2 regions of the Vibrio mytili genome follow, and region 2 is predicted to be linked to the other one. Evidence: predicted binding sites of a transcription regulator. Region 2 holds the regulator's gene; the other holds the start of a gene.
The links. Region 2 encodes PurR, which represses purine synthesis genes. Its sites were predicted from a motif close to TNANGNAAACGTTTNCNTNA; they were not measured.
Positions count from the first base shown of each region.

Region 1: a site for PurR is predicted at 6,370-6,389, ahead of guaB (IMP dehydrogenase). Genes of this name have one in related genera too.

Region 1 is NZ_CP110481.1:597,951-613,214, reverse strand. Features, by position in the region: gene ONE56_RS02820 (xylose ABC transporter ATP-binding protein) at 1-1,063, opposite strand, end outside; gene xylF (D-xylose ABC transporter substrate-binding protein) at 1,121-2,113, opposite strand; partial or broken gene ONE56_RS02810 (Arm DNA-binding domain-containing protein) at 2,729-2,915, opposite strand; gene guaA (glutamine-hydrolyzing GMP synthase) at 3,100-4,653, opposite strand; gene guaB (IMP dehydrogenase) at 4,780-6,243, opposite strand; gene xseA (exodeoxyribonuclease VII large subunit) at 6,478-7,809, shown strand; gene ONE56_RS02790 (zinc ribbon domain-containing protein) at 7,821-8,057, opposite strand; gene ONE56_RS02785 (alanyl-tRNA editing protein) at 8,377-9,249, opposite strand; gene der (ribosome biogenesis GTPase Der) at 9,320-10,816, opposite strand; gene bamB (outer membrane protein assembly factor BamB) at 10,997-12,157, opposite strand; gene ONE56_RS02770 (YfgM family protein) at 12,170-12,784, opposite strand; gene hisS (histidine--tRNA ligase) at 12,909-14,177, opposite strand; gene ispG (flavodoxin-dependent (E)-4-hydroxy-3-methylbut-2-enyl-diphosphate synthase) at 14,204-15,264, opposite strand, start outside.
Region 2 is NZ_CP110481.1:1,874,237-1,889,500, reverse strand. Features, by position in the region: gene ONE56_RS08675 (alpha/beta fold hydrolase) at 1-648, shown strand, start outside; gene ONE56_RS08670 (putative signal transducing protein) at 893-1,216, opposite strand; gene ONE56_RS08665 (TVP38/TMEM64 family protein) at 1,216-1,908, opposite strand; gene ONE56_RS08660 (TfoX/Sxy family DNA transformation protein) at 2,019-2,609, opposite strand; cyclic di-GMP riboswitch class I at 2,726-2,815, opposite strand; gene purR (HTH-type transcriptional repressor PurR) at 3,094-4,098, opposite strand; gene torD (molecular chaperone TorD) at 4,474-5,121, opposite strand; gene torR (two-component system response regulator TorR) at 5,386-6,102, shown strand; gene elyC (envelope biogenesis factor ElyC) at 6,210-7,010, opposite strand; gene cmoM (tRNA uridine 5-oxyacetic acid(34) methyltransferase CmoM) at 7,125-7,916, shown strand; gene mukF (chromosome partition protein MukF) at 7,919-9,256, shown strand; gene mukE (chromosome partition protein MukE) at 9,237-9,968, shown strand; gene mukB (chromosome partition protein MukB) at 9,971-14,434, shown strand; gene ONE56_RS08615 (coniferyl aldehyde dehydrogenase) at 14,733-15,264, shown strand, end outside.

The sequences.
Region 1 (15,264 bases), 1.3 Mb from region 2:
TTATTGGAATAATGCCATTTCGTTTACGGTCCTCTGGGACCATAGCGATCCCTATGCCCAATGCATCTTTACTATTTCTAATATTTAATTTTTGACCTTCGAAGAAGTACTCACCTTCATGTTTACCAAGATAGCTTCCATATAAGCATTCCATTAATTCAGTGCGCCCCGCACCAACTAGACCTGAAACACCTAGAATTTCGCCTTTTTTCAACTCGAAGCTGGCATTTTTAACTTTTGGTATTGCTGAATTAGCTTTGTCCCAAGCATTGACATTTTTAACCTGGAGAACAACGTCACCAATTTCATGTTCTTCTCTGGGGAATAGCTGCTTCATTTCACGACCAACCATCATAGTAATGATATCGTCAGTGGTCATATCGTCAGCTTGTCGGGTCCCTATATGAACGCCATCACGAATAATACAAATGTGATCCGAAATTTCTTTTACTTCCCCTAACTTGTGAGAAATATAAATACAGCTTACTCCTGATTCTCTAAGTTCTTTAACCAGATTGAGTAATATATCCGTTTCTGACTCTGTGAGAGGTGCCGTTGGCTCATCTAATACCAAGAGTTTAGCGTTTTTAGACATTGCCTTAGCAATTTCCACCAACTGTTGCTGACCTACACCTAAATCGCCGACTTTTGTCTCTGGTGACACCGATAAGTTAACTTTTTCTAACAGTAGTTTCGCTTCATAATACATCAACTCATGGTTTAAAATACCACGACGACAAATTTCTGATCCAAGGAATAAATTTTCTAATATACTTAATTCTTTAACAAGGGTCAGTTCTTGATGAATAATAGCTATGCCTAGACTTTCAGTATCAGATATGTTTTTAGGTTCAATTTTTTTTCCACAATATATAATTTCTCCATCATAGTCACCATGTGGATATATACCACATAAGACTTTCATCAATGTCGATTTACCTGAACCGTTCTCGCCGCATAATGATAATATTTCGCCTTTATTTAGACTAATACTAACACCATCAAGTGCTCGAACCGGGCCAAAACGTTTGACTATATTTCGCATTTCCAATAAAGAAGACATAATAGTCACTCCTAATAAAAAGAGCGTTAAGAAAACTTCTTAACGCTTTTATTACTATTATTGATAAATTTCACTTTCAGAGTGGAATCCATCCCTAACAACTGTTGTTTTGATGTTTTTAGAAGTCACAGCAACAGGGTCTAATAACCATGCGGGTACGTCTTTCATACCATTGTTTAGAGAAGAATTTTTAGCAGGAATCTCTCCGTTCGCTAGCTCCACAGCAATCTCAGCAGCACGACTTGCCAGAGTATTAATAGGCTTATAAATAGTCATTGTCTGTGTACCATCAACAATACGACGTAACGCTGCCAGATCTGCATCTTGACCAGAAATTGAAACTTTACCAGCAAGACCTTGCGCTTCTAATGCCTGAATTGCGCCGCCGGCCGTGGCGTCATTTGAAGCAACAACGACGTCAATTTGGTTATTATTAGCAGTAAGCGCATTTTCCATAATTTTAAGTGCATTTTCTGCTAACCAGTAATTAACCCATTGATCACCAACAATTTTGATATCTCCCGCGTCAATTTTAGGCTGAAGAATATTCATTTGGCCTTGGCGGAAAAGCTTTGCGTTATTATCTGTTGGTGCACCACCCATTAGGAAGTAATTTCCTTTAGGTTTAGCTTCCAGCATCGCTTTCGCTTGCATTTCACCAACTTTCTCATTGTCAAACGACAGATAAAAGTCTAGGTCAGCATCATTGATCAAACGATCATAAGCTAATACTTTGATGTCATCACGCTTAGCATCTTTGATTACATTTGATAGAACACCGCCATTGGTAGGGATGATCACTAGCACATCCACACCACGAGAAATCATATTTTCAATCTGAGAAATCTGAGTTTGTTCGTTTCCATTCGCTGATTGCACATAAACTTTTGCACCTAATTCTTCAGCCTTATCTACGAAAATGTCTCTATCTTTCTGCCAACGCTCTAAACGCAAGTCGTCGATTACCATTCCTATTTTTAGTGATTTTGCGAAAATAGGTGAACTGATACAGACAAGAACGGAGCATACAAGAATTAATAGTCTTTTCATTATACTTTCCTTTGTATTGCACTATATGTTGTAGGGTTTATCCACGTATAAAAAGTGAACAAAAGATTCTATGTAGAAGAGTGCTGAAAAGTCTTTTCTCTCATTTTGTTTATGTTTTACGTTTTTTTGTTTTTTATTTCAAATGTGATCATCATAGGAGTTCGGAAATAAAAGTTCTTAGTAAAGATTTCACAAAAGAACAAAAACCAATAAAAAACAACATCTTAAATTAAAAACGTTAGTATTTATAAGCTTTTTAAATGAGGCTTTAACTTGATCAAAATCACATTAAAAATAAAAAGAATATAAAAACAAAAAACGCAATTTATCTAAAATGATAATAAATAAAACATTATATTTTAATGATTAACGACGTCTTGACGATGACTGATTATTTAAAAAATATAAATAAGATTAAATATGATGCTCTTTCACCTGACAAGTAAGGTGAAAGAGCATCACGTTTGAGTCTGGATGCGCATTTAGCTCTTAGCTCTAAGTCTTCGAGAATTTTCCCCACATTATCTTGGCTGGTTGAGCTTTCAACCCAATCCATGCATGATGCATTCAACACAACTGACATGGAATGCCAAGTTTGAGGTAGAGCATGACACAAACTGTAATACCTCCTACTCCTTTAGCGACCAAAGGTAATGATTTCTTGTTTGCCATTGATCGAGTAGTTGTAGCGAAAAGAGATAGAGCCTACGTTAGTGACAGCAACATAGAGGCCATCACGGTCATTGACTTTGTATGGTTTATCTTTGGATTTGAGATTGCGTAACTTAATATCACTCAGCATGGTATCGGGCGTAATCCATGGCATTAGCGATGAATCATACCCATCAAAATACCACGGTCAAACCGTGCTTGGCGTTGCCAGACATTGCCAAAAATGACTAAGCCAAAAACAAAAAAAGTCCGCAATTACGCGGACTTAAGTATGATTTAGTGCCTGTTAATGCCAGACCTTTCTTAAAGGAGGATTATTCCCACTCGATTGTCGCTGGCGGCTTACCAGAGATGTCGTAAACAACACGCGAGATACCATCAATTTCGTTGATAATACGGTTAGAAACCTTACCAAGGAAATCGTATGGTAGGTGTGCCCAATGCGCTGTCATAAAGTCGATGGTTTCTACTGCACGTAGCGATACAACCCAATCGTACTTACGACCGTCGCCCATCACACCGACAGAACGCACTGGCAGGAATACGGTAAATGCTTGAGACACTTTGTTGTATAAGTCTGCTGCGTGTAGCTCTTCAATAAAGATAGCGTCTGCACGACGTAGCAAGTCACAGTACTCTTTCTTGATTTCGCCAAGAACACGAACACCTAGACCAGGTCCAGGGAATGGGTGGCGGTAAAGCATGTTGTATGGAAGACCTAGCTCTAGACCAATCTTACGTACTTCATCTTTAAACAGCTCACGTAGTGGCTCAACAAGACCCATTTCCATATCGTCTGGCAGACCGCCCACATTGTGGTGTGATTTGATCACGTGCGCTTTACCAGTCTTAGATGCAGCTGACTCGATAACGTCTGGGTAGATAGTACCCTGAGCTAGCCATTTCGCGTTTGCTAATTTCTTAGACTCTTCATCGAATACGTCTACGAATACGTGACCAATGGTCTTACGCTTATCTTCTGGGTCAGACTTGCCTTTAAGCGCGTCAAGGAAGCGATCTTCCGCATCGATCTTAATGATGTTTAGACCAAACTTGTCGCCAAACATGTCCATGACTTGTTGACCTTCGTTGAGACGCAGCAGACCGTTGTCAACAAATACACACGTTAGCTTATCGCCAATCGCGCGGTGAACCAACATTGCAACAACGGATGAATCTACACCACCAGAAAGACCTAGGATAACTTCGTCGTCACCCACTTGCTCTTTGATACGAGCAACTGCGTCTTCGATGATAGATTCAGATGTCCATAGACGCTCACAACCACACACACCAAGAACGAAGTTCTCAAGCATTTGTAGGCCTTGTTTGGTGTGCGTTACTTCTGGGTGGAACTGAACGCCGAAGTATTTCTTCTCTTCGTTCGCCATTGCAGCGTAAGGACAAGTGTCTGTCTGACCAACTTTAACAAAATCTGCTGGGATCTCGACCACTTTATCACCGTGGCTCATCCAAACATCTTGCGTCGCTTCAAGATCTTTAAAAATTGAACACTCGCCAGAAACTTGAACCTGAGCGTAACCAAATTCGCGTTCGTTCGAGCCAGCAACTTTACCACCTAGCTGTTCTGCCATTGTTTGCATGCCGTAACACACACCAAGAACAGGAACACCAGAGTCAAACACATATTGAGGGGCACGCGGAGAGTTTTCTTCGGTGACACTTTCAGGACCACCAGACAGGATAATGCCATCTGGGTTGAATTCACGAATATCCGCTTCTTCGACATCCCAGCTCCATAGCTCACAATAAACGCCGATTTCACGTACGCGGCGAGCAACGAGTTGAGTGTACTGAGAACCGAAGTCCAAGATCAGAATACGTTGGTCATGGATGTTTTTAGTCATTTTGAGCAGTCTTTTTAGGCTAAGTGATTAAAATCGAGGCGAGTGTACCCGCCTCTTATTAATGCTTCAAGGAAAAAGCAAACGTTTACGTCGAGAGATTCTTATTTAAATCTTGCTAATCAGGGATTAACCTCGGCGGTAGTTTGGCGCTTCCTTAGTGATTTGTACGTCATGTACGTGCGACTCTTGCATACCCGCACCAGAGATGCGTACGAATTCAGCTTTAGTACGCATCTCTTCGATCGTCGCACTGCCAGTTAGGCCCATGCTTGAACGTAAACCACCCATTTGCTGGTGTACGATTTCTTTTAGACGACCTTTGTACGCAATACGACCTTCGATGCCTTCTGGTACCAGCTTATCTGCTGCGTTATCTGACTGGAAGTAGCGGTCAGAAGAACCTTGAGACATAGCACCAAGTGAGCCCATGCCTCGGTAAGATTTGTAAGAGCGGCCGTTGTACAAGATAACTTCGCCCGGTGCTTCTTCTGTACCAGCAAACATAGAACCAACCATCACACATGATGCGCCAGCAACAATAGCTTTACAGATGTCACCTGAAAAACGAATGCCGCCATCAGCAATAACAGGGATGCCGTATTGATTCGCTACTTCTGTTGCATCAGCAATAGCCGTAATTTGTGGAACGCCAACACCCGTTACGATACGAGTCGTACAGATAGAGCCTGGACCAATCCCGACTTTTACCGCACTTACGCCAGCTTCAATCAGCGCTTTAGCACCGGCACCAGTGGCCACGTTACCACCAATGATGTCTAGATCCGGGTACGCAGCACGCGTTTCACGAATACGAGTAAGCACACCTTCAGAATGACCATGAGAAGAGTCGATAAGAAGAACATCAACACCAGCTTCAACCAATGCTGCTACACGCTCTTCATTACCAGCACCAGCACCGACAGCAGCACCAACACGTAGACTGCCGCGCTCATCTTTACATGAGTTTGGCTTACGCTCCGCTTTGTGGAAATCTTTTGCAGTGATCATACCAGTCAGTTTGAAGTCATCATTCACAACCAGTACTTTTTCTACACGTGCTTCGTGCATTTTTTCCTGCACTTCCTGACGGGTTGCGCCTTCTTTAACCGCAGCTAAGCTTTCTTTTGGTGTCATCACTGAAGACACTTTCTTAGAAAGATCCGTGACAAAACGAACGTCACGGCCAGTAATGATACCAACCAATTCGTTATGCTCTGTCACAACAGGGAAACCAGCAAAGCCGTGTTTTTCTGTTAGAGCGACTACGTCAGCAATCGTTTCATCTGGATTAACAGTAACTGGATCAGTAACGACGCCTGCTTCGAACTTTTTAACTTTACGAACTTCGGCCGCTTGTTGTTCGATAGACATGTTCTTGTGGATAAAGCCAATGCCACCTTCCTGCGCAAGTGCAATAGCAAGGCGAGCTTCGGTCACCGTGTCCATTGAGGCAGAAATCATTGGAATATTCAGAGTGATGTTTTTAGTCAGCTGAGTGCGAAGATCAGCTGTGTTTGGGAGAACGGTGGAGTGTGCTGGCACAAGCAGTACGTCGTCGAATGTCAGCGCTTCTTTGGCAATTCTTAGCATTTGCAATATCTCACAATTAGAGGAGTAAAAAGAACAATCCAATCTCATCGTTTCGCATAATGAGGGCAGCAAGTTTTCGGTTAACAAGCTACATTTGGATTAGATATTGCGGAGGGATTATACGTTTAACGCAATCGCTTGACTACAAATTTTTTTAATTTTTTTCTTGCATTCACCCCCTTGCTATGTATTATATTGCCGCTAATTTCCATACTCTTGTCTGCGAGATTCGTTGTGCTCTCCAAGACCAATCAAAACATCTTCACTGTTTCTCGGCTTAATGCAGAAGTCCGTCTGCTGTTAGAAAATGAAATGGGGATCGTCTGGCTTGTGGGAGAAATCTCGAACTTCTCGGCCCCGGTATCAGGCCACTGGTATCTCACTCTTAAAGACTCCCGTGCTCAAGTAAAGTGCGCCATGTTCCGTGGCAATAACCGTCGAGTGTCATTTAAACCGACTAACGGTAATCAAGTACTGGTAAAGGCTCGCCTCTCTCTGTATGAGCCTCGCGGGGATTACCAACTTATTATTGAGAGCATGCAACCTGAAGGTGACGGTCGACTACAGCAAGAGTTTGAAGAACTGAAGATGAAGTTGGCTGCAGAGGGGTTGTTCGCGCAAACCAATAAACAGCTTCTACCTGAACATCCAAAATGTGTTGGTATCATCACTTCAAAAACAGGAGCCGCGCTTTACGACATTCTAGATGTATTAAAGCGTCGTGACCCTTCTCTTCCTGTCATCATCTACCCGACAGTCGTGCAAGGTGAACAAGCCGCCATTCAGATTGCTCAAGCAATTGGTCGAGCCAATAGTAGAAATGAATGCGATGTATTGATCGTAGGTCGCGGTGGCGGCTCATTGGAAGACATGTGGTGTTTCAATAACGAAATCCTCGCACGTACCATTGCAGCTAGCCAAATTCCCATTATCAGTGCCGTCGGTCATGAAGTGGATATTACCATTGCGGATTTCGTTGCTGACGTTCGTGCGCCAACGCCTTCTGCTGCGGCGGAGCTGGTCAGTCGTGACAATAGTCATAAGGAACAAACTCTTGTAGCTCGTCAACATAAGTTGGCCAGTACCATGCGTTACTATTTAGCGACACAAAAACAGCAAGCGGAAAAATTGTTACATCGTTTGGAACGCCAACACCCAAGTAACCAATTATACCGTCAGTCACAGCAACTGGATGAGTTAGATATGCGTCTGCGCAGAGCGATGCAACGCTTTGTTGATTCTCGGCAACAAACAGTAGAACGCAAACTTTATCGTCTACAGTTGAATTCACCCGTTAAACAACTGGCGCAGCAAAAATCGACACTTGAACGTGTAGAACAGAAACTTCTGGATGCAATGGATCGTAAATTCCTGTCGATGCGTCATCAATTGGCTATCGCGGCAGAAAAGCTCGAAACTGTCAGTCCACTAGCGACGCTAAAGCGTGGGTACTCCATTACACAAAACGAGAATGGTGAGGTCATCACGCAAACTTCAGATGTGAAAGCTGGCGATGCTATTGTGACCCGTTTATCCGGTGGCGAGATTCGCTCGACCGTCAATTAACCAGCCGATCCCTAACCCGCTGCAGACTCAAGCTTTTGAAATTCAAACCGAACGCGAGATTTTGATTTAAGCTCATTACAGGTGTTGCAAAAGTAGTTTGCTGCACCACAAGCCTGCAGTTTCTCTAGCTCTTGTTCGCAATCAGGACAAAAACCAACCTTTTTATAATCGGAACCACACTGATTACAGTGATACTGTCCAGTCCATTCCAATTCTTTCTCACAAGTCGGACACATGTTTGTCTGCATGTTTCTTCTACCTCAACTCATCTCGTCACAGTCATGCCCATTACCAGTACAAGCGTGTATTTGCTTACTATTAGTTAAAACGCTCTAAAATAGTAAAAACGCTCTAAAACGCTAGCGCTGGGCACCTTTCTCAAAGATCTTACACTGATCATCTGATATTTACTATTTGATCAGCGATCACCTATTAAAAGAATATTTATATCACCACACACCGAAAGCATAAGTTACATGTTCTGCATATGAATTTAAAACAGAATAAAAACACATTGATTGACAGCTTTAAACCAAGAATCAGAATTTAATAAAAAGATCTCATTAGCTAAAGTGGCTTTACATCCGTGTGCATTTCTATCGTTTGACTGTCACGCTCTATCAACGTCACATGTATTGAGCCAAACTCATTTAAATGACTTGAATGCGTTCCACCACAAGGGATGACGGCCATTTCTTTCTCTCCCAAATCACACTTCCAGTAGCGGGAATCGGTGAGACGCTGACCTTTGCATTCCATAGTGATCACAGTATCACGCGCAAGCCACTCGACCAATTGACGATTCACGCTTTCAGCAATCTCTTGTAGATCAGACAGCATATCTGCGCTGTTTAATCCTCTTTTACGCAATGTTTTGCCTAAGCGGTAAGTATCAACGCACTTATCAGGGGTGACAAAACTGCTCTCTTGAGCATAGCTGTTGAAGTCATAGTAGCCATGCGGGTCTTTACGATCTGCATCTTTACGCCAGTAGTCTGCGGCAAGGACTTTATTTAAGGCTAAAAAAGCAAGATGTCCAGCACTATGCCCTCGACTTAATGAAGACTGATACGCTTTATCCACTTCCATAGAGACAACCACTCCCGGTTCGAGTGACGGTGACGGCGGAATAACATGCACAACCACAAATACCCACCCTTCAGTATCGCGTTTTACAGGAATTGCACTTCCAACGTATAACTCGCCAGTCTGCTGCTCTATCGCACCAACTTGGCAATCCATCACTTCGATTAACTCGCCGCCATATCTCAGCACACCTTTGTCAGCCGGATGGTCTGGCCAAATATGACTGACGGGATGAAACGGAGTGGTCTCTGTCACGACATAAGTAACATTTTCTTGGTGATCAACTTGTTGCACTTGTGCTTCTAATTGCCACGTTTGATGGCAAAAACGGATTTTAGTCGCGTTTATCGTCATATTCGTTTGTTTCTGTCTTTTTAAGATAAAAAAATACCCAAGCAGCGGCTTGGGTATTGAGATGATTTTATTATTTATTGCGGTTTTTCACTGCAGACATCATACGCTTACGTTTGCGCTCTTGAGACATGGTAAGCTTATTCGTACGGTTCTCATACGGGTTGTCACTATTCTGGAAATTAATACGGATTGGTGTACCCATAATTTCCAGCGATTTACGGAAATAGTTCATCAGATAACGCTTGTACGAATCGGGCAGTTCACGAACCATATTACCGTGGATAACAATAATTGGTGGGTTATATCCCCCCGCGTGCGCGTATTTTAGTTTAATCCGACGACCACGAACCATAGGTGGTTGATGATCGTCAACGGCCATCTTCATGATTCGGGTAAGAACAGAAGTTCCTACTCGGGTAGTCGCAGACTTGTATGCCTCTTGAATCGACTCGAACAAGTGGCCAACCCCGGTGCCGTGTAGTGCGGAAATAAAGTGGATACGAGCAAAATCGACAAAACCGAGGCGGCGATCTAGCTCTTTCTTCACGTTTTCTTTCACATCACTATCAAGACCGTCCCATTTGTTTACGGCTAATACAATGGAACGACCTGCGTTCAGTGCAAAGCCTAGCAAGCTTAGATCTTGATCAGAGATATTTTCACGCGCATCAATAACCAACAACACCACGTTGGCATCTTCTACCGCTTTCAGTGTCTTAACCACTGAGAACTTCTCTACTGTTTCGTTGATACGACCACGACGACGAACACCTGCAGTATCAATCAATACATACTCTCGGCCGTCACGTTCCATCGGAATGTAGATCGAATCGCGAGTCGTGCCAGGCATATCGTACACAACGACACGCTCTTCACCCAGAATACGGTTGGTCAGTGTCGACTTACCCACGTTAGGTCGACCAATAATTGCCAGTTTAATTGGCTGCTCTTGGAGGCGCTTAAGATCTTGCTCGGCTTCCTCTTCGGTACGCTCTTCTGGCAGAAATTCGGCATCTTCAAACTCTGTTAAATCTTCGATTTCGCCTGCTTCTGATTCACTATCCAGTAAATCATCAAAAAATGGTGAAAGAGCTCGCTCAAGTAATGCGGTCACACCACGGCCATGCGCAGCTGCAATTTGGTACATGTCGTCCACACCAAGTTGCCAGAAGTCGGCACAAGCAGCATCAGCATCAATGCCATCAATTTTATTGACCACGAGCATGGCTGGCTTTTCAATTTTACGCAGGTGCGCAGCAATAGCTTCATCAGAAGGCGTAAGACCTGCACGACCATCAACCATGAAAAGTACCACGTCTGCTTCATCCATGGCGGCTAACGATTGCTGCGCCATCTTTGTTTCGACGCCTTCCTCGGTGCCATCGATACCACCGGTATCAATCACAATAAATTCGTGTTCTTCACCAAGTCTAGCTTGGCCATATTTACGGTCTCGTGTTAGGCCAGGAAAGTCCGCAACTAACGCATCACGAGTGCGCGTCAATCGGTTAAATAGTGTAGATTTACCTACGTTCGGACGCCCTACAAGAGCCACTACAGGTATCATAACAACCTCTAAAATAATCTATCTTCTGTAGTTATAGGTAACGACTTGCTCAATGCCAACTCAAACCAGCATTTTACCTATAACCACGTCAGGAATAACAATTACAAACAATAATTACAAACAACAAAACGGCCCCTAGCTGTCACCAACCAGGAGCCGAATGTGAATTATATCACGATATTATTCTGTGATGGTTAGTTTCTTTACATCACCATTGCGAGTGGTGATGACATAACCGTCAGACAATAACGTAGGGCCAACCGCAAACCCACTGTCGTCAACATACTGCTGCGCAACAAAGTCACCGGTCGAGCGGTCGATCCAGTGCAAGTAGCCTAATGTATCGCCTACGACAAGGTAGCGCCCCATGACAACAGGCTTAGTCAACTGGCGGTTTTCCAATTGGTCGTTTGCCCACAGTTCCGTACCGCTACGAGCATCCACAGCAACAACGTGATCTTTTTCAGTAATGACAAAGATACGACTGCCATCTGTTGCAAGATCGTTGGCGGAGGAGTAATTACGCTTCCAAATAGGGTTTGCAGAACGTAAATCAACTGCGACTAACTGACCATTGAAACCCACGGTAAATAGCGTGCCGCCTAAGATAACCGGTGTAGAATCAACATCAACCAAACGATCAATTTCTGTTGCGCCTTTTGGAGTTCCGATCGGCTGTTGCCAAATGAGCTGCCCACGTTCAACAATCGCAGCGGCTAGACGACCATTTGCGGTTCCCCAGAAAACACCGCCACCGGCAGCGACAGGTGTACTATCACCTCGTAACGTTAGGTTTGGCACTTCTGTTGCCAGCGCCCAGCGTTGCTCACCAGTGCTCTCGTTAAGCGCAATGAGTGTACCACGACTGGTATTAACCATGATTAGGCCGGAGTCAGCGACGGGATTTGCCAACACTTCACCACCAACTTCAACCCGCCAGCTCACTTCGCCAGTTTCTTGGTCAAGAGCAATCACTTCACCATTTTCGGATCCAATGAACACCTTACCGTATGCAGCAGTAATGCCACCTGAAAGACGCGCAATGACGTCTTGCTGAACATCAGTTTGCCACAAAGGCTGACCGTTTTCTGGATCTAAGGCTTTTACTTTTCCATCACGGCTAGCGACAAATAACTTATCGTTAGCATAAACTGGTGACAGCTTTGAAAAATAATGTCCCACACCATCACCAACGGATGTACTCCACTCGGTGCTTGGGGTAAATTCACTGTCTACTTGCGGTAGCGGAGCCATCACAATGGTATCTTCTTCACCAGCACAACCAGCAAGAACTCCCACCGTTAACGCCCCTAACAAGGCTTTTTTAAAGACTCTTTTCATCCAATGCGGTCCTTATTTCGCCAGATCGTCCAGTTTCATTTGTAATGTTGGGCTTGCATCTGCTGCTTGTTGCGCCTCGGTATATGCGGCATGAGCTGCATTTTTGTCACCTTGACGCAGTGCAATATCTCCGCGCAGCTCTGCAATACGGCCACTCCAAGTCGCGTCAGTCACTTTACTTAGTTCAGAACTTGCTGCGTCAAAGTTGCCCATTTCCGCTTCAAGACGTGCGATACGGTAACTGATAAGTGGCGATAACGCCGCATCTTTGGTATTGCTTTGTGCCCATTTTAGTTGCTCAAGAGCCGCAGAAAGGTTTTGTTCATTGACGAATGATTTGGCTAACTGAAGTGCCGCCAGAACGGAGTACTCTTTGACCTGACTTGAGTCGATGAAAGCCTGAACATCCGCTTGTGCATCTAGTCCTTTTTCTTGCAACAAATTAATCGCTTGAGTGTAATTGTGTGAAGCTGCTTCACTCGCCTGAACGACAGAATCCTGATAATAACGCCAGCCAAATAGACCACCTAAGCCAACAACCGCACCGATGATGACGGCTTTACCGTTTTCTTTCCACCAGTCTTTAATGGCTTCAACTTGTTGTTCTTCAGTATCGTAAAGTTCCACTTCCTGTCCTCTTAAAACATGTAAATGGCAGCAAGGCTGCCATTGTTCCCATTTCGTTTAAAGGCTCCTCGATTGGGAGCCTTAATTTACGAACTAGGATGTATTTGCTAGCTTACTAAAAGACCTAGATCAGTGCTGCGATCTTATCAGCAACTTCTGCTTGGTTGTAAGTATGTTGCTCACCACCCGCTAAATCTTTCAGTACAACGGTGTTATCCGCGACCTCATTTTCACCCAGAACCAATGCTACTACAGCACCAACTTTGTCTGCGCGCTTAAACTGTTTCTTAAAGTTACCACCGCCGAAGTGGGTCATAATCCTGACATCAGGGATGGCTTCACGAAGATGCTCTGCGAGCTTCATTCCTGACATCATCGTACCCTCACCTGCAGTCACAACATACACATCGACGCTACGACGTACATCAGCAAGCTCAAGCGTTTCAAGCATTAGAACCAGACGCTCAAGCCCCATAGCGAATCCAACCGCTGGAGTTGCTTTGCCACCCAGTTGTTCCACAAGACCGTCGTAGCGACCACCACCACATACGGTTCCTTGTGCACCTAAACTTTCGGTGATCCATTCAAATACTGTACGGTTGTAGTAATCCAAACCACGAACGAGACGCTCATTAACAGTGTATTCGATACCTGCTGCATCAAGAAGTTCACAAAGACCAGCAAAATGTTGTTTAGATTCTTCATCTAAGTAGTCAGAAAGTCGAGGTGCGTCACCCAACACCGCTTGGATATCCGGATTTTTAGTATCCAATACTCGTAGTGGGTTAGTGTGCATACGTCGCTTGCAATCGTCATCTAGAATATCCATATGTTGCTCTAGAAATGCGATTAGCGCGGTACGATAGTTGGCACGGGCTTCAAGCGAACCAATTGAGTTCAACTCTAGACGCACATGTTTATCAATGCCCAGTTCACGCCATAAACGTGCAGTCATCATGATAAGCTCCGCATCGACATCTGGGCCATTGAGACCAAACACTTCTACACCACACTGGTGGAATTGACGGTAACGGCCTTTTTGCGGACGTTCGTGACGGAACATTGGTCCCATGTACCATAAACGTTGCTCTTGGTTATAAAGCAAACCGTTTTCTATACCAGCTCGAACACAACCTGCTGTACCTTCAGGTCGAAGCGTTAAGCTATCACCATTGCGATCCGCGAACGTGTACATTTCTTTTTCAACCACGTCCGTTACTTCACCAATGGCGCGACTAAATAGTTGCGTCATCTCAACGATTGGCATGCGAACTTCATTGTAACCATAAGCGCTAATGACTTTTTTCACTGTGTTTTCTAGCTTTTGCCACAGCGGAGACTGAGTTGGGAGGCAATCGTTCATGCCTCGAATTGCTTGAATTGTTTTTGCCACAATACTTACCGTAATTCTCGTTGAGATTAATCTTGTATTTTCACTTGAATGCGATTTTCACCATCCATCATGGCGGCTTTCGCACGGATCTTAGCTTCGAGCTGATTCACAAGGTCGTTATTGTCAAAGCGCTCTTTCTGACGCTTACCATCTTCGTAGAAGGCACTCTTTTTATTACTGCCCGCAAGGCCAAGATGAGACACTTCCGCTTCTCCAGGGCCATTGACGACACAACCAATGATCGAAACATCCATCGGGGTAATAATGTCTTCTAAACGCTCTTCTAAGGCATTAACGGTAGCAATAACATCAAATTCCTGACGAGAACAACTCGGACACGCGATAAAGTTGATACCACGTGAGCGAATACGTAGAGACTTAAGAATATCGAAGCCGACCTTAATTTCTTCAACTGGGTTAGCCGCTAGCGAGATGCGTAATGTATCACCGATGCCTTCCGCGAGCAGCATACCTAAGCCGACAGATGACTTCACCGCTCCTGCACGTGCGCCACCCGCTTCAGTGATCCCTAAGTGCAAAGGCTGGTCGATTTTCTTAGCTAATAAACGATAAGAATCTACCGCTAAAAATACATCCGACGCTTTGACACTCACTTTAAACTGATCAAAGTTGAGGCGATCAAGGTGATCGACGTGACGCATAGCCGACTCGACTAAGGCTTCCGGGGTCGGCTCTCCATATTTCATCTGCAGATCTTTTTCTAAAGAACCACCGTTGACACCAATACGGATCGGAATGTTTTTATCTCGGGCACAATCGACTACAGAGCGAATTCGCTCTTCATTACCAATGTTACCAGGGTTGATGCGTAAACAATCTACGCCATACTCTGCCACTTTAAGCGCGATACGGTAGTCAAAGTGAATATCCGCAACCAAAGGAACAGATACTTGCTGTTTGATTAGCTTAAACGCTTCAGCTGCATCCATCGTTGGTACGGAGACTCGTACAATGTCTGCACCGACATTTTCTAGTGCTCGGATTTGTGCGACTGTCGCTTCTACGTCAGTCGTGCGGGTGTTAGTCATTGACTGTACAGCGATAGGTGCACCATCACCAACAGGTA
Region 2 (15,264 bases):
GGGCATGGAAAGTCAAATAAACTGCTTAAAGAGTTGATCACCAGCCGCTATACCTTTACTGAAGTGACGCAAGATATTTTACAGGTGTTGGACCACTTAAAGATCCAGTCGGCGCATTTTGTTGGTATGTCATTGGGTACCATCATTGTGCGCAACCTAGCAGAGCTTGCGACAGAAAGGGTCAGCTCAATGGTGCTAGGTGGTGCCGTGACTCGGTTGAATACACGCTCGCAAATTCTGGTGAAGTCAGGAAACTTCTGCAAGCACATCTTACCTTATATGTGGTTATATAAGTTATTTGCTTATGTTGTGATGCCACAGAGGAATCAACGTGAATCGAGGCATCTATTTATTCGAGAAGCTAAGAAACTTTGTCAAAAAGAGTTCAAACGTTGGTTTGTATTAGCGGCGGATGTGAACCCATTAATGAAGTATTTCAAAGACAGAGAGTTGCCAATACCAACACTATACTTGATGGGGGATAGGGACTATATGTTCATTAAACCTGTTAAAGAAATGGTTGCAGCACATAAGTTAAGCGTACTTCGTGAAATTCCTAACTGTGGGCATGTTTGTAATGTTGAGCGACCAGACGATTTTAATCAACATTCCATTGAATTCATAAAGCGACAAAGCTTAATGGCTTAACTAGTAAGGTCCTAGGATCCTAGAGGGGGAGATACTCGAAGCTTCAGTATTCTCGTATTGGGATTGGTGTGTTGTATTTTAGGGAATACAGAATAGCGTCACGATTGAGCTCGCTGGCATGACGTTGACAAGCTGAATGCATGGGATAAATTTCAGTAATCAGTAATCAGTAATCAGTAATCAGTAATCAGTAATCAGTAATCTTTTTCTAGGGCCTAGAACCTAGGACCTAGGACCCTAATACCTAGTCCCTTCCATCAATGTGATACCCACACCGCCAACAAGCACCGAATTGCCCTTCATTGTTCTCTAAGCAATGAGGGCATTGCCAATCCGGAAATACGTTTGGTTGCGTTTGCTTTTCATAGCCTTCAATAATTATCGCTGCCTGGCGGTGTTGCTCTGGATTCAACAACCAAACATAAGGATCCGTGTCTTCCCCAAAGGGCAATTCACCCTTTAACCCAAAGATCCCCTCTCCACGTACCTCACAACATACCTGCTCTGCTTTTAGCAACTCGCAGACAATATGGGCTTCAGCTGGATTCTTAGCGATAAATATCTTCATTAAGTATTATTTCTCTTGCTTTGAATGTTGGGCATGAACCTCATCATTACCCACTTAATGATGATAGGAAACAACCCAAGTAAAGCCAAAGAGGCTAATATGGAGGGCGACGCGGCATCGGAGAGGCTTTCAATGCGAGCTAATTGGGTACCTGCATTTAGGTATACGGCGGTTCCAGGTAGCATACCTATTTGGCTTATCAGGTAGAATCGGCCGACTGACATCGGCGTTAGCCCCATTAAAAGGTTGATTAAGAAAAAAGGAAATACCGGAATCAAACGCAGCGACAACAGATAGAACGAACCGTCTTTTTTGACACCATTGTTAATGGCCTCGAGTTTTTTGCCGAATTTATTTTGTACCCACTCTTGCAGCAAATAGCGGCTACTCAGAAACGCCACTGTCGCTCCAATCGTACTGGCAAAAGAGACTAGCAACAAACTTGACCAAAAACCAAAAAGTGCTGCACCGAGTAAGGTGACCACCGCGGCGCCAGGAATCGATAAAGCAGTAACGACAATATAGGTGAAGAAGTACACCGCCGCTGCCAAGATGAAGTTTTTATCAATATAAGCGTTTAAATCGGCTTGCTGGGCTTTGGCATTTTCTAAGGTCAAATAGGGGCTAAAGTATGTCGCTAAGATTACGATGACAGTAACAAGGATTAACCCGACGATCTTTTTTTTATCCATTATGCAGTTCCACTTAGATATCACAAAATCTATAGACAGGTTAAGAGAGGAAAAAATTTCAAAAAAAACCGCAGATAAAACTGCGGTTTGATGATACTTGAAAACGGACGTTACTGAAGTTGGCTTTTTAGTTCATCCCGACGAGTTTGCGGAACCACGCTCCAGTGAGTACCATTAATCGCGCCTTCTAAAGCCCAGAGTAGTTCGATACTTACAGAGGTGCTGTGCGTATCTTGGATTGCTTTATATGCGTTTAATGCGCCTTCTTCTTCGAGCTGTTCTACGGATTTAATTCCGGCTTTTTTCAACATTCGCTCTGTTGCTAACCGAAGGTTAGGTAAGTCTTTTAACCGCGTTGGTTTGGTATTGGCTTGCTCGACTTTTTCCAACTTTGCGCATTTAAGAGATTGTTGCGCAACGTCCAATAAACGTTCACGAGATTCCCATAAATCATTAGAAATAGCATAGTATTTAGTAACAACGGGAAAGCCACGCTTTTTATATACGTACGGTTTTAGTCCTTGTTTCTCGAACTGAGAACAGGACTGCTGGTCTGCTCGTATATGAAGCTGATTGTTCACTACTAGAGCAAACATAGTCTCATCTGCGAACAGCCCGAAGCCGCCAAACATTGAGCGCGATTTGATCGTGCCAAGTGCCTCAAACAGCTTCATTGAGTCTTTGAGTATTGGTTTATCCATGATGTCTTATCTCGGTGTAATTCATATTACGCCACCAAAAATCAGGTCCGAGAGATTAGCAAATGCATGTAGTAACAATGTCATTAAAGGGTAAACTCATTATATGCATATTTGCCATCGGCAACCCCGCTACCTTCCACTAAAAAATAGGGTTCAGGCCGGAAGCTTTGCGTCCCATTCTTTCAAATGGTTTGCCCTGTGCGTGACATTTTCAGAATACTGTGGATATTGAATCAATATCACATTTCAGCTCATAAAGTGTGATGTTCGTTCAGTAAATAATGCGTAATTATGCATTATGATTCTTATTATCTGATGTGGTCAATTAACACAACAAGAGAACGCTTTTATTGCATTAAGTGACAATAAAACAAAGAGTTATTTTGTGAGGTTTTGTGAAAAGTTAGATGGGGGTTTAATAAATGTTATTTTTAAGAAAAAAATAAGCACCTTGCGCAGGTGCTTATTTGTTAGACTATTTTACTCAGTTGAGTTTTTTAACCGTATTGCGGATGACCAGCTCAGGCTGCATTTCAAAAATTCGCTTCTCATGCTCTTTATCTTTAATTCGCTCAAGCAGAATTTCGAACGCATTTTTACCAACACGGCGCTTAGGCTGGTGAATGGTTGTAAGTGGTGGTGAGAAATACTCTGCCAGCTCAATATTGTCATAGCCCACAACAGAAATATCATCTGGCACTGAAATGCCATTTTGTTGTAATCGGCTCATTAAACCAAGTGCCATTGTATCGTTGAAGCAAAAGACCGCTGTTGGACGCTTTTTCATAGCGGTGATCTGATCGGCAACCAATACGGCAGTGTCACATTCAAAGTTACCTTCTAGAATCCAATCCTCGTTTACAGGGAGATCAGCTTCAGCCATAGCACGACGGAAACCTAGAATACGTTCCTTACAAGCCAGTTTTTCAAAGTGACCACTTAAACACGCAATATCAGTATGACCATTATCGATTAGGTACTTAGTTGCTATGTAACCACCTTCCTCTGAGTTATCCATGATTTTATCTGCTTGAGAGCTCTCTGGCCCCCAATCCATGACCACCTTTGGAATATCAGCATGACGGTCAAGCATCTCTTTTAGCTCTTCGGTTAAATCGGAGCACATAACCAAGATGCCATCAACACGCTTTTCTGCCAACATACGAATATAGTCACGTTGTTTTTCGTATATGCCACCTGTGTTACATAAAATCAGAGTATAACCTTGTCGGTAACAGTAACTCTCAACACCATCAATGACTTCAGAGAAGAATAAGTTGGTTGACTGAGTCACCAACATACCGATGGTTCTGGTTGAATTACATTTTAAGCTACGAGCTACCGCACTAGGGGCATAATTTAACTCATCAACCGCTTTCATGACTTTTTCTTGAGTTGCTTCTGCAACAAAGCGCGTTTTATTGATAACGTGCGAAACTGTAGTGGTTGAAACGCCGGCTAAGCGAGCGACGTCTTTTATAGTGGCCATAAATAGTGTCCTGTATCGAGCTACTATGATTATACCTTAGTGGAGAAAACCGGCTGCGCGAAAGTGCTTGCATTCACTTTATTGCATGTAATAAATACGCACCACGAGCGAGTAGATCGCGTTGATTATTGGTTATTCTATTATTGGTAAAGGCTTTTAGTAGCGGAGTTCAATGATCCTTGTCTGTTTTCATTTACGGAAAGTCATTGAACCAAAAAACACAAAAACCGCTGAAATGAGCGGTTTGCATGTAAATAATATATGTAATCGTTTGCGCTCACATTTTATCCCGATGTCACCAGTCAGGCAATGCTTTAGACAACAGTTTAGTGTATTTGAAGTCACAATTTTGCAGAGAACAACGATTAGCTATAATTATTCTCCAATCAGATAACCACTGTCCAGTTTACAAAATGCAATGAGCAACTGAGTCACACTGGAATAAAAGCCGAACTCATCAAGCTGGTAGCACTTTTTACCGAATTGGGGTAGCCATGTCATCAACTGGTTTTGAATAAAGTCATTTTGTTTTAGGAAAGCTTCTTCCATGTGCTTTTCTTGTTCAAACTCGTTGGAACGAATGATCATGTTGCCTAAAAAGTCGAGCTCTACGGCCAAGTGATCTGCGGGTTCATTTAAGCTAGCATCCACCTGTACGCCAAATTCTGCCATTAATCTTTCCATCTCTTCTGCTGGTTTATCATTAAGTAATCCAGAGCTACCGATGTACATAGAAGCGTAGGGAAGTGCACCGTGCTTGTGTGTTTTCAAAAACAGCTCACAGAAATCTGCGGCTAGCTCCAACTGAGCATCGTGACGCACTTGCAACCGATTCAGAGCATCAGTCAATGTATCGACTGCGGGCTTCAGGGCTGGGTTCTCGCCCAAACCAGATAGAAAGCCTCTTATCTCCACGCTGTGATACGCCTCTAGTTCTTTCTCTGTCAACTCTTTGGCAAACAGACTGGAAAACCACCAGTAAATTTCAGCGCGTTTTTCGTTGAAAGCCTTAAGTTCTTGCATGATTTGGCTCCTGCTAATGCACTCTCTTGAGCATCATAAATTCGTTTGAGGTTATGGGTATAAGTGTAATCAATTAAAATGAATAGCAGTAACTATGTTTGTGACGATTTATGCTGAAATATATGCAGTTGTTAATAGGTGTTCGTTAGATTGTTTTGAATCAAGAAAAACGTTAAATCTTGCTTTTTTGGCGAACAATGACTAGAAATGTTAATGATTATGAATAGAATACGATCCGGTAAATCACAACAGAAAGTGGTGTAAATGAGCTATCACGTATTAGTCGTAGAAGATGATGTCGTAACCCGCAGTAAACTAGTGGGTTACTTTCAACATGAAGGCTACACCGTCAGCGAAGCAGAGAGTGGCGCACAAATGCGTGAAGTGCTTCAATCAAATGATGGTGTCGATCTTATTATGTTGGATATCAACTTACCGGGAGAAGATGGATTAATGTTGACCCGGGAGTTACGCAGTCAATCAGATATTGGCATTATATTAGTAACAGGACGCACGGATAGCATAGATAAAATCGTTGGCCTAGAAATGGGGGCTGACGATTACGTAACAAAGCCTTTTGAATTAAGAGAGTTATTAGTTCGAGTCAAAAACCTGCTGTGGCGGATTTCAACGGCTCGACAAGGATCGAACAAGACGGCAAACGCGAAAGACGAACAGCATATCGTTCGTTTTGGGGAGTGGACGTTTGATATTCAGCGTCGAGCTTTAAGTCGCAATGATGAGCCCGTTAAACTGACCAAAGCCGAGTATGAGTTGTTGGTAGCGTTGTCTTCTTACCCAAATCAGGTGTTGAGTCGAGAGCGTATATTAAACATGATCAGCCATCGTGTTGATGCGCCAAACGACCGCACCATTGATGTACTTATTCGACGCATGCGCGCAAAAATGGAGTTTGATCCTAAGAACCCACAAATTTTTGTTACGGTTCATGGTGAGGGGTATATGTTCGCAGGCGACTAGTTTTTGCGTTCCATTTCGTTCAAACCAAAATCTAGACAAATCTAATAAAATAAAAAAGGAGAGCAACCTTGCTCTCCTTTTTTATTTTTTACCGTTTTAACCATGCTTTAATTGGTGGTTGATGGCTCTGGATCGACCATCGGAGTTTGTCCAACGGTATCACGCAGTCGTTGCCATATACTGCCTAAAAACTCATGCCAAAATATTTCGGTTTGCTCTAAATAACGGGCTTTTGGCGCGTATTTATCCCATGCTTGATTAATTTCATCTGTCGCTAAGAAGTTGGTTGGCGCAGGGAAGGGTTTAATGCCTGCTGCGTTGAACTCATATAAAGCGCGGCTCATATGGCTTGCTGATGTGACCAACACAATGCCTTTTTGCTGTACAAATGCTGCTGCTTGTCTTGCTTCTTCCCAGGTGTCTTTCGCATCCTCTAATAAAATAATGTCCGATTTTGCGACACCAAGTGCTAGCGCGACGTTGGCCATCATACGTGCGTGGCTGACTTCTGAACCACCCGCATAACCAGACAAAATAAGCTTGGCACCTGGGTACATGCGCAAAATACGTATGCCCTCGGTAAGGCGCATCAATGCTGCTCGACTTAATTGGGAGGTCGGTGGAATCTCGTCATCGACCACATGGCCATTACCTAAAACCATGACGTAATCAACGGAGTCAGATACGGGTAAAAACGCTTTGTGTTGACGTTCTAATGGCATTAGTAGGCTAGTTGAAACGGGTTGAAACGCAACTAAGAAGAGACCAACAAAAGAGAATAAAACAACGAAACAACCCGTTTTACGTTTACGGGTAAAACTAATGAGAGCAAGTCCGAATAAACCTATCAATAGCAGTGCCGGTAGGGGCATCAGCAAGGCGGACATTACTTTTTTCAGCTCAAACATACATAAATAGTCCGAAAAAACATCAATTGATAATAAAAATGAGGATATCCCTCTTTATTCCTGCTTTCCTTGTGCCAGAATAGCGGCACAATCCGTTATGATAACTCAGCAGAAGTGACAGAAGACCGCAATTTCGACGATATCGCCCACAAATTTGCAAAAAATATATACGGCTCCGACAAAGGAGAGATCCGTCAAATCATTGTGTGGGAAGATTTTCTAACGATTCTAAGTGAATTAGGCGCCGACCAGCAACCCCTAAGCGTACTTGACGCTGGTGGAGGATTGGCCCAATTGTCGCAAAAGCTTGCTAAGCTCGGACATCAAGTCGCGTTATGTGATCTATCTTCGGAAATGCTGCAACTAGCCAAACAGGAGATTGAAAAAAACGGTTTGCTTGAGCAGTATCGATTGATTCATTCACCGGTTCAGTCCATTAACGAACATATGGAAAAGCCGGTGGATCTTGTTATGTTCCACGCGGTGATGGAGTGGTTGGTTGAACCAAAAACTGCACTGGATAAAGTGTTGGAACAAGTTAAACCCGGGGGCATTGCATCGGTGATGTTCTATAACCATCATGGTTTAGTCTACAAAAACGTGGTTTGTGGCAACATTCCTCACATTTTAGACGGCATGCCTCACCGAAAAAGATTTAAACTACAACCACAAAAAGGCTTGAAGCCAGAAGACGTCTATCAGTGGATTGAAGACGCGGGTTTTCGTATTTGTGGCAAGTCTGGTATTCGATCCTTTAGTGATTACATAGGAAATATGCAATACATGGGAGACTACCAGTTTGAAGATGTGTTGGCGCTAGAAAAACAACTTTGTCGACAAGAGCCATACCTCTCATTGGGCCGCTACATTCATGTGTGGGCCAAGAAGAATGATAAACAGGAATAACAATGAGTGAGATGACTCTCGATGCTGCAGAGCAACCAATAGACGAACTGGTTGGCTGGGTTAAGCAGCAAGATTTCTCGTTGAACCTGACCACAGAACGCTTGGCGTTTTTGATCGCCATTGCGGTATTGAGTAATGAAAGGTTTGACGAAGAATTGGGTGAAGGTGAATTGCATGATGCGTTCGCCATCGTCACTCGGCTTTTTGATGATACGGGCGAAGCTTCCGCGTTTCGGGCTAACAATGCCATCAACGAGATGGTTAAGCAGCGCCTTATCAGCCGTTTTGTCAGTGAAATTACCGATGGTGCGAGCATCTATCGCTTGTCGCCTCTTGCGATGGGCATTACCGATTACTACGTTCGCCACCGTGAGTTCTCTAAATTGCGTCTTTCCATTCAGTTGTCAATGGTGGCAGATGAAATGGAAAAAGCGATTGAGGCCGCACAAAAAGGTGGTACACCGGGCCACTGGAAGAAAAACGTGTACGGAGTGCTCAAGTATTCTGTAGGCGAAATTTTCGATCAAATTGATCTTAACCAACGTGTCATGGACGAACAACAACAGTCAGTGAAGCAACAGATTGCTGAACTGTTGAACAAAGACTGGCGTGAAGCGATCAATAACTGTGAAGCTTTGCTGTCGGAAACGTCCAGTACGTTAAGAGAGCTTCAAGATACGCTGCAAGCGGCCAGTGATGAGCTTCAAACGCAAATCTTAGATATTCAAGAGCTTGTTTATGGTGAGCCGGAATTGGAATTCATCGAAGAAGCACTGTTTGGTTTGCAAATGAAGCTTGACCGAATCACCAGTTGGGGGCAGCAAGCCATCGATCTCTGGATTGGCTACGATAGGCACGTACACAAGTTTATTCGTACCGCCATTGATATGGATAAAAACCGTGCTTTCAGCTCGCGTTTACGTCAGTCCGTAAAAGAATACTTTGATATGCCTTGGTATCTGACCTATGCAGATGCCGAGCGATTATCTGACCTTCGTGATGAGGCATTGGTGCTCCGTGATGACGAAGTGACCGGCCAAGTTCCGATGGAAGTGGAATATGAAGAGTTTCAACAAGTCAATGATGAGTTGTCTGAGCGTATTGGTTCTATGCTAAAAGCGCACAAAGAACAAGGCACCGCTATCGACTTAAGCGTGGTGTTGCGAGACTACCTTGCACAACACCCACATACTCATCACTTTGATTTAGCTCGAATCATCGTTGACCAAGCGGTTCGACTCGGATATTCAGAGTCGGATTATCAAGCCATTCAACCAGACTGGAAAGCAATCAACGAATTCGGCGCAAAGGTACAAGCGAATGTCATCGACCGATACTAATGAATACATGTCAGACAAACTGGCAAAAGCAATTTCTAATCCTCTGTTCCCAGCACTAGACAGCATGCTACGAGCAGGGCGTCACATCTCAAGCGAAGATCTCGACAATCATGCGTTGTTGTCGGACTTTGAAGTTGAGCTTTCTTCTTTTTATCAACGTTACAACACCGAGTTGGTCAAAGCGCCTGAAGGTTTCTTTTATCTTCGTCCTCGTTCGACGTCTTTAATTGGCCGCAGTGTTCTGTCTGAACTGGACATGTTGGTGGGCAAGGTACTGTGTTTTCTGTATCTGAGTCCAGAGCGCTTAGCGCACGAAGGTATTTTTACCAATCAAGAGCTTTATGAAGAGTTGTTGGCTCTCGCTGACGAGAAAAAACTCATGAAGTTAGTCACCAACCGAGCAACCGGTTCTGACCTTGATAAAGAAAAACTGTTCGAGAAAGTCCGCACCTCTCTGCGCCGTTTACGCCGATTGGGAATGGTGATCAATATTGGTGAAACCGGTAAATTTAGTATCAGTGAAGCGGTATTTCGTTTTGGTGCTGACGTTCGTGTAGGCGATGACATGCGTGAAGCGCAGTTGCGTCTAATCCGCGATGGCGAAGCCGTCGTTCACACCAAAGAACCAAGCCAAGGTAGCCTGCTATCTGAAGAAGACCAAGATCAAGAAGAAAAAGGGCACGAAGACATGATAGAAGAGGGTGAAGCATGAGCATGATTGAACGTGGTAAATATCAATCACTGACCATGGTCAACTGGAACGGTTTTTTTGCCCGAACCTTTGATATCGATGGTTTGGTGACCACTTTGTCTGGTGGTAATGGTGCGGGTAAGTCCACCACTATGGCGGCATTCATTACCGCTTTGATCCCGGACCAAACTTTGCTGCATTTCCGTAACACCACTGAAGCGGGCAGTAGCCAATCATCTCGAGACAAAGGTCTTTACGGTAAACTACAGCCTGGGGCTTGTTACGCAGCATTAGACGTAGTGAACTCGCGTAATCAACGTCTGCTATTTGCGGTAAAGCTACAGCAAGTTGCAGGTCGTGATAAGAAAGTAGACATCAAGCCGTTTGTCATTCAAGGACTTCCGAGTCATGTCAAACCAACGGATGTACTTGTTGAGAGTGTGTCGGCGACCCAAGCTCGTGTGCGCCAGATTAACGAAGTGAAAGATGTGGTTGCTGAGTATGAAGGGGTTCAATTTAAAGCCTTCTCATCCATCGTCGATTACCACGCGCAAATGTTTGAATTCGGTGTCATTCCGAAGAAACTCCGAAACTCTGGTGATCGTTCTAAATTCTACCGTCTGATTGAAGCCTCGCTATACGGTGGTATTTCTAGTGCGATTACTCGCTCGTTACGTGACTACCTTCTACCGCAAAACGGTGGCGTGAAAAAAGCCTTCCAAGACATGGAATCGGCACTGCGCGAAAACCGTATGACGTTGGAAGCGATCAAAACCACTCAGGCTGACCGAGATTTATTTAAGCACTTAATTACAGAGTCAACCAACTATGTGGCAGCGGACTACATGCGTCATGCGAATGATCGTCGTAATAAGTTGGAGCAAACACTTTCTCTGCGTTCTGAACTATTTGGCTCGCGTGAAACACTGATTGAGCAAAATAATTTGCTTAACCGCGTGCAAGAAGAACTTGAGCTTTTGGTCGAATCTGAGACGGCATTAGAGCAAGACTACCAAGCGGCTTCGGACCATTTACAGCTAGTGCAAAACGCGCTGCGTCAGCAAGAGAAAATTGAACGTTACCAAGAAGATCTTGAAGAGCTTAACGAGCGTCTTGAAGAGCAAATGATGGTAGTGGAAGAAGCGCAAGAACGCGTCATGATGGCGGAAGAGCAAGCGACGGTCTCTGAAGAAGAAGTTGATAGTCTCAAGACTCAACTTGCGGATTACCAACAAGCGCTGGACGTACAGCAAACCCGAGCACTTCAGTATCAACAAGCGGTTCAGGCACTTGAAAAAGCCAAGCAGTTACTTGATGACGACACCCTAACTTCAGAATCTGCACAAGCGCTGGTTTCTGAACTGAAAAGTAAAGAATCGAACAGCACCAACGCGCTATTGTCAGTCAAGCACAAATTGGACATGTCGTCAGCCGCGGCCGAGCAATTTGAAACCGCACTGAAACTGGTACAAAGCATTGTCGGTCAAATCGAGCGAAAAGACGCGGCTTCACAAGCGAGACAGGTCATCAAGAAAGCGCGGGAGTCGCAGCAAATTGCTCAAAATGAGCAGCAGTGGCGTGCTCAGCATCGTGATCTCGAACGCAGCTTAAATCAGCAGCGTCAAGCTCGTGAGTTAGTCACTGCATACCAAAAGCAATTCCACGTTGAGTTAACTGATGAGATCACGTTTGAACAGGAACGTGAACGTCATGTGATGCTGTTAGATTCACTTGAAATCGCGCAAGAAGAGTTGCGTGAACAACGTGGTGAGCAGCGCCGTTTCGAGCAAGATGCCAGCTCAGAAATCAAAAAGCTGGAAGCGATTGCGCCAACGTGGATTGCCGCTAACGATGCACTAGAAAAACTACGTGAACAAAGTGGTGCCGAGCTGAATGATCGTCAGTCGGTCATGGATCAAATGCAAGTCGCGCTTGAGCAAGAAAAGACCTTGTCGATCGAAAAGGAGCAGCTTTCCCAGCGACGTAATCAGCTCGACAGTGAAATTGAGCGCTTGGCCTCTCCTGGTGGTTCTAATGACCCTCGCTTGAAAGGTCTCGCTGATACGTTAGGCGGTGTACTGCTCTCTGAAATCTACGATGACATTACGATTGATGACGCGCCTTACTTCAGTGCCATGTATGGTCCTTCACGTCACGCGATCGTCGTCTCTGATCTGACGGACATCGAAGAGAAGTTGGTTGAACTGGATGACTGTCCGGAAGATTTGTACATCATTGAAGGTGATATTGATGCTTTTGATGATAGCTCATTCGATGCGGAAGAATTAGAAGGCGCAGTCTGCGTTCGTATGAACGATCGTCAGATGCGCTACTCACGTTTACCAGAAATTCCGCTGTTCGGTCGTGCAGCACGCGAACAGCGTCTAGAGCTTTTGCGTAATGAACGCGAAGAAGTGGTCGAGCAGCATGCGAAAGCTGCATTTGACGCACAAAAAATGCAACGCTTATATCAAGCATTTAACCACTTTGTAGCTAACCACATCCAAGTCGCATTCGAACCGGATCCAGAACAAGCCTTGGCGAATTTACGAGATAAGCGTAGCCAAGTGACTCGCGTACTCGCTGATTTGGAAGCGAAAGAACAACAGCAACGTTCGCAGCTTCAAACCAGCAAGCAAGCATTGTCATCGCTTGATAAGCTAGCGTCGACAATGGTGTTAATTGAAGACGAGACGCTTCAGGTCCGTTTTGATGAATTAGAAGAGAGAATCGGACAACTTTCCGAAGCAAAAGCCTTCCTTAATCAGCACTCCAAAGCGGTTGCTGAACTTGAAAATATCGTTTCAGCACTGGATGCAGATCCAGAGCAATTTGATGTGTTAGAAGCCGAGTACAAAGCGGCCGATGAGCAATTGCAAAATCTCAAAAAGCAGATTTTTGCTTTGTCGGACTTGGTAGAACGTCGTCACTACTTTGCCTACTCAGATTCTGTTGATCTGCTGAACAAGAGCAGCGAACTGAGCGAACAGCTAAAAGCGAAGTTGGTTCAAGCAGAACAAGTACGCACGCGATCTCGTGAAGAAATGAAACAGGCGCAGGGGCAGATGAACCAGTACAACCAAGTACTGGCCTCGCTGAAAAGTTCTCACCAAGCGAAACTGGAAACGGTTCAGGAGTTCAAGCAAGAGCTGCAAGAATTTGGTGTGAACGCGGATGAAGGCGCAGAAGAGCGAGCAATGCGTCGTCGAGACGAATTGCAAGAACGCCTCCATACTTCGCGTAGTCGTAAGAGTGAACACGAGCGCACGATTACCTCGACAGAGCTTGAAATGAAAGCTTTAGCGAAGCGCCTTAAGAAAGTTCAGAAAGAATATGCCGAACTGCGTACCTTCGTGGTTGCAGCCAAAGCAGGGTGGTGCTCGGTGCTTCGACTCGCGCGCGAAAACGATGTAGAACGCCGCCTACACAAGCGCGAATTAGCTTACCTGTCTGCAGACGAGTTGCGTTCAATGTCGGATAAGTCATTAGGTGCGCTACGTTTAGCGGTCGCCAACAACGATGATTTGCGCGATGCGTTACGTTTATCGGAAGACAATGCGAGACCAGAGCGCAAAGTCCTGTTCTATATTGCTGTCTACCAGCACCTTCGTGAGCGTATTCGTCAGGACATCATCCGCACCGATGATCCGGTCGAAGCGATTGAAGAGATGGAAGTGGAACTGGCACGTCTGACTGAAGAACTGACCCAACGTGAAAATCGTCTGGCTATCAGTTCTGAATCTGTGGCAAGTATCATCAACAAAACCATTCAGCGTGAGCAGAATCGTATCCGCATGCTCAACCAAGGGTTATCTAATATCTCGTTTGGTCAGGTGAAGGGCGTTCGTCTAAACGTCAAGATTCGTGAGAGTCATGAAGTGCTGCTAAATGGTTTGGCTTCTCAGCAAGAGCAGCATAAAGACTTGTTTGAATCGCCACGTTACACCTTCTCTGAAGCGATGGCGAAGCTCTTCCAACGTGTAAACCCGCACATTGATATGGGACAGCGTTCTCCTCAGGTTCTCGGGGAAGAATTGCTGGATTACCGTAACTACCTAGAGTTGAGTGTGGAAGTAAATCGTGGTACCGACGGTTGGTTGCAAGCCGAGTCCGGCGCGCTGTCAACGGGTGAAGCGATTGGTACAGGTCAGTCGATTCTATTGATGGTGGTACAAAGCTGGGAAGAAGAATCACGTCGACTACGCAGTAAAGACATTATCCCATGTCGCTTGTTGTTCCTCGATGAAGCCGCGCGTCTTGATGCGAAATCTATCTCGACGCTATTTGAGCTCTGTGATCGTCTGGATATGCAGCTTCTAATCGCGGCACCGGAAAACATCAGTCCAGAGAAAGGCACAACCTATAAACTGGTACGTAAAGTGTTTAAAGATCACGAACACGTACATGTCGTTGGTTTACGTGGTTTTGGTCAGAGTGAAAAACCAAAAAGCGAAGCTCAGGAATTAGTTGAAGAACTTGAATCCTAGGCTAAACAGATTCTAAAACCTGATATAAAAATGCCCGCTAGCTTCAGCGGGCATTTTTGTTTGATACTGACGAGTTTCCCGATGAATAGGTGTTTCCCACCAAGAGTAGTGTGATTCTACCTTGGAGGTTACGAAGTTGTAGATGGCAAAGTTGTAGATGGCAAAGTTGAAAGTAACGGATATGATTGAGTCGCCGCATATAAAATTTTATCGGAATATCAGTGCGTTTACCTGTGTGCTACCTTTGCATCAAGTTGTCAAAGTGATGTAATCAAAAAATTCAAGGTGAGAGAGCGCAATGACCATATCAACCGATGACAATAAGAAAGATCAACATAGCAACCAAAATGCTTTTCCTAAAAGTGAGTTATCTGTTTGGTTAACTGAGTTAAAAGCGGCTTATCAAGCAGAGCCTTTCGCAACGTTTGAATTAAGAAAGCAGCGTTTAGTCGCGCTAAAAACCCAGCTTCAGCGGTATCAGAGTGTGTTAGCAGAGACAATCAGCGAAGACTTCGGAGGACGTTGTCATACTGAGTCGATGATGTCTGACGTACTTGCACCAATCCTCGATATCAATCACGTGGTTGGGCATTTAAAACGCTGGATGAAACCAAGCAAGCGACCAACTGAATGGCTATTTAAAGGCAATAAGCTTGAAGTTAGATATCAGCCTAAAGGGGTTGTTGGGATCATTTGCCCATGGAATTTCCCTATTTATCTATCTATTGGCCCATTAATTACCGCGTTGGCTGCGGGGAATCGTTGCATGATCAAAATGCCGCCTAACTGTCCAGCAACCGCAAAGTTGTTACGCCAAATGTTAGCGGAAA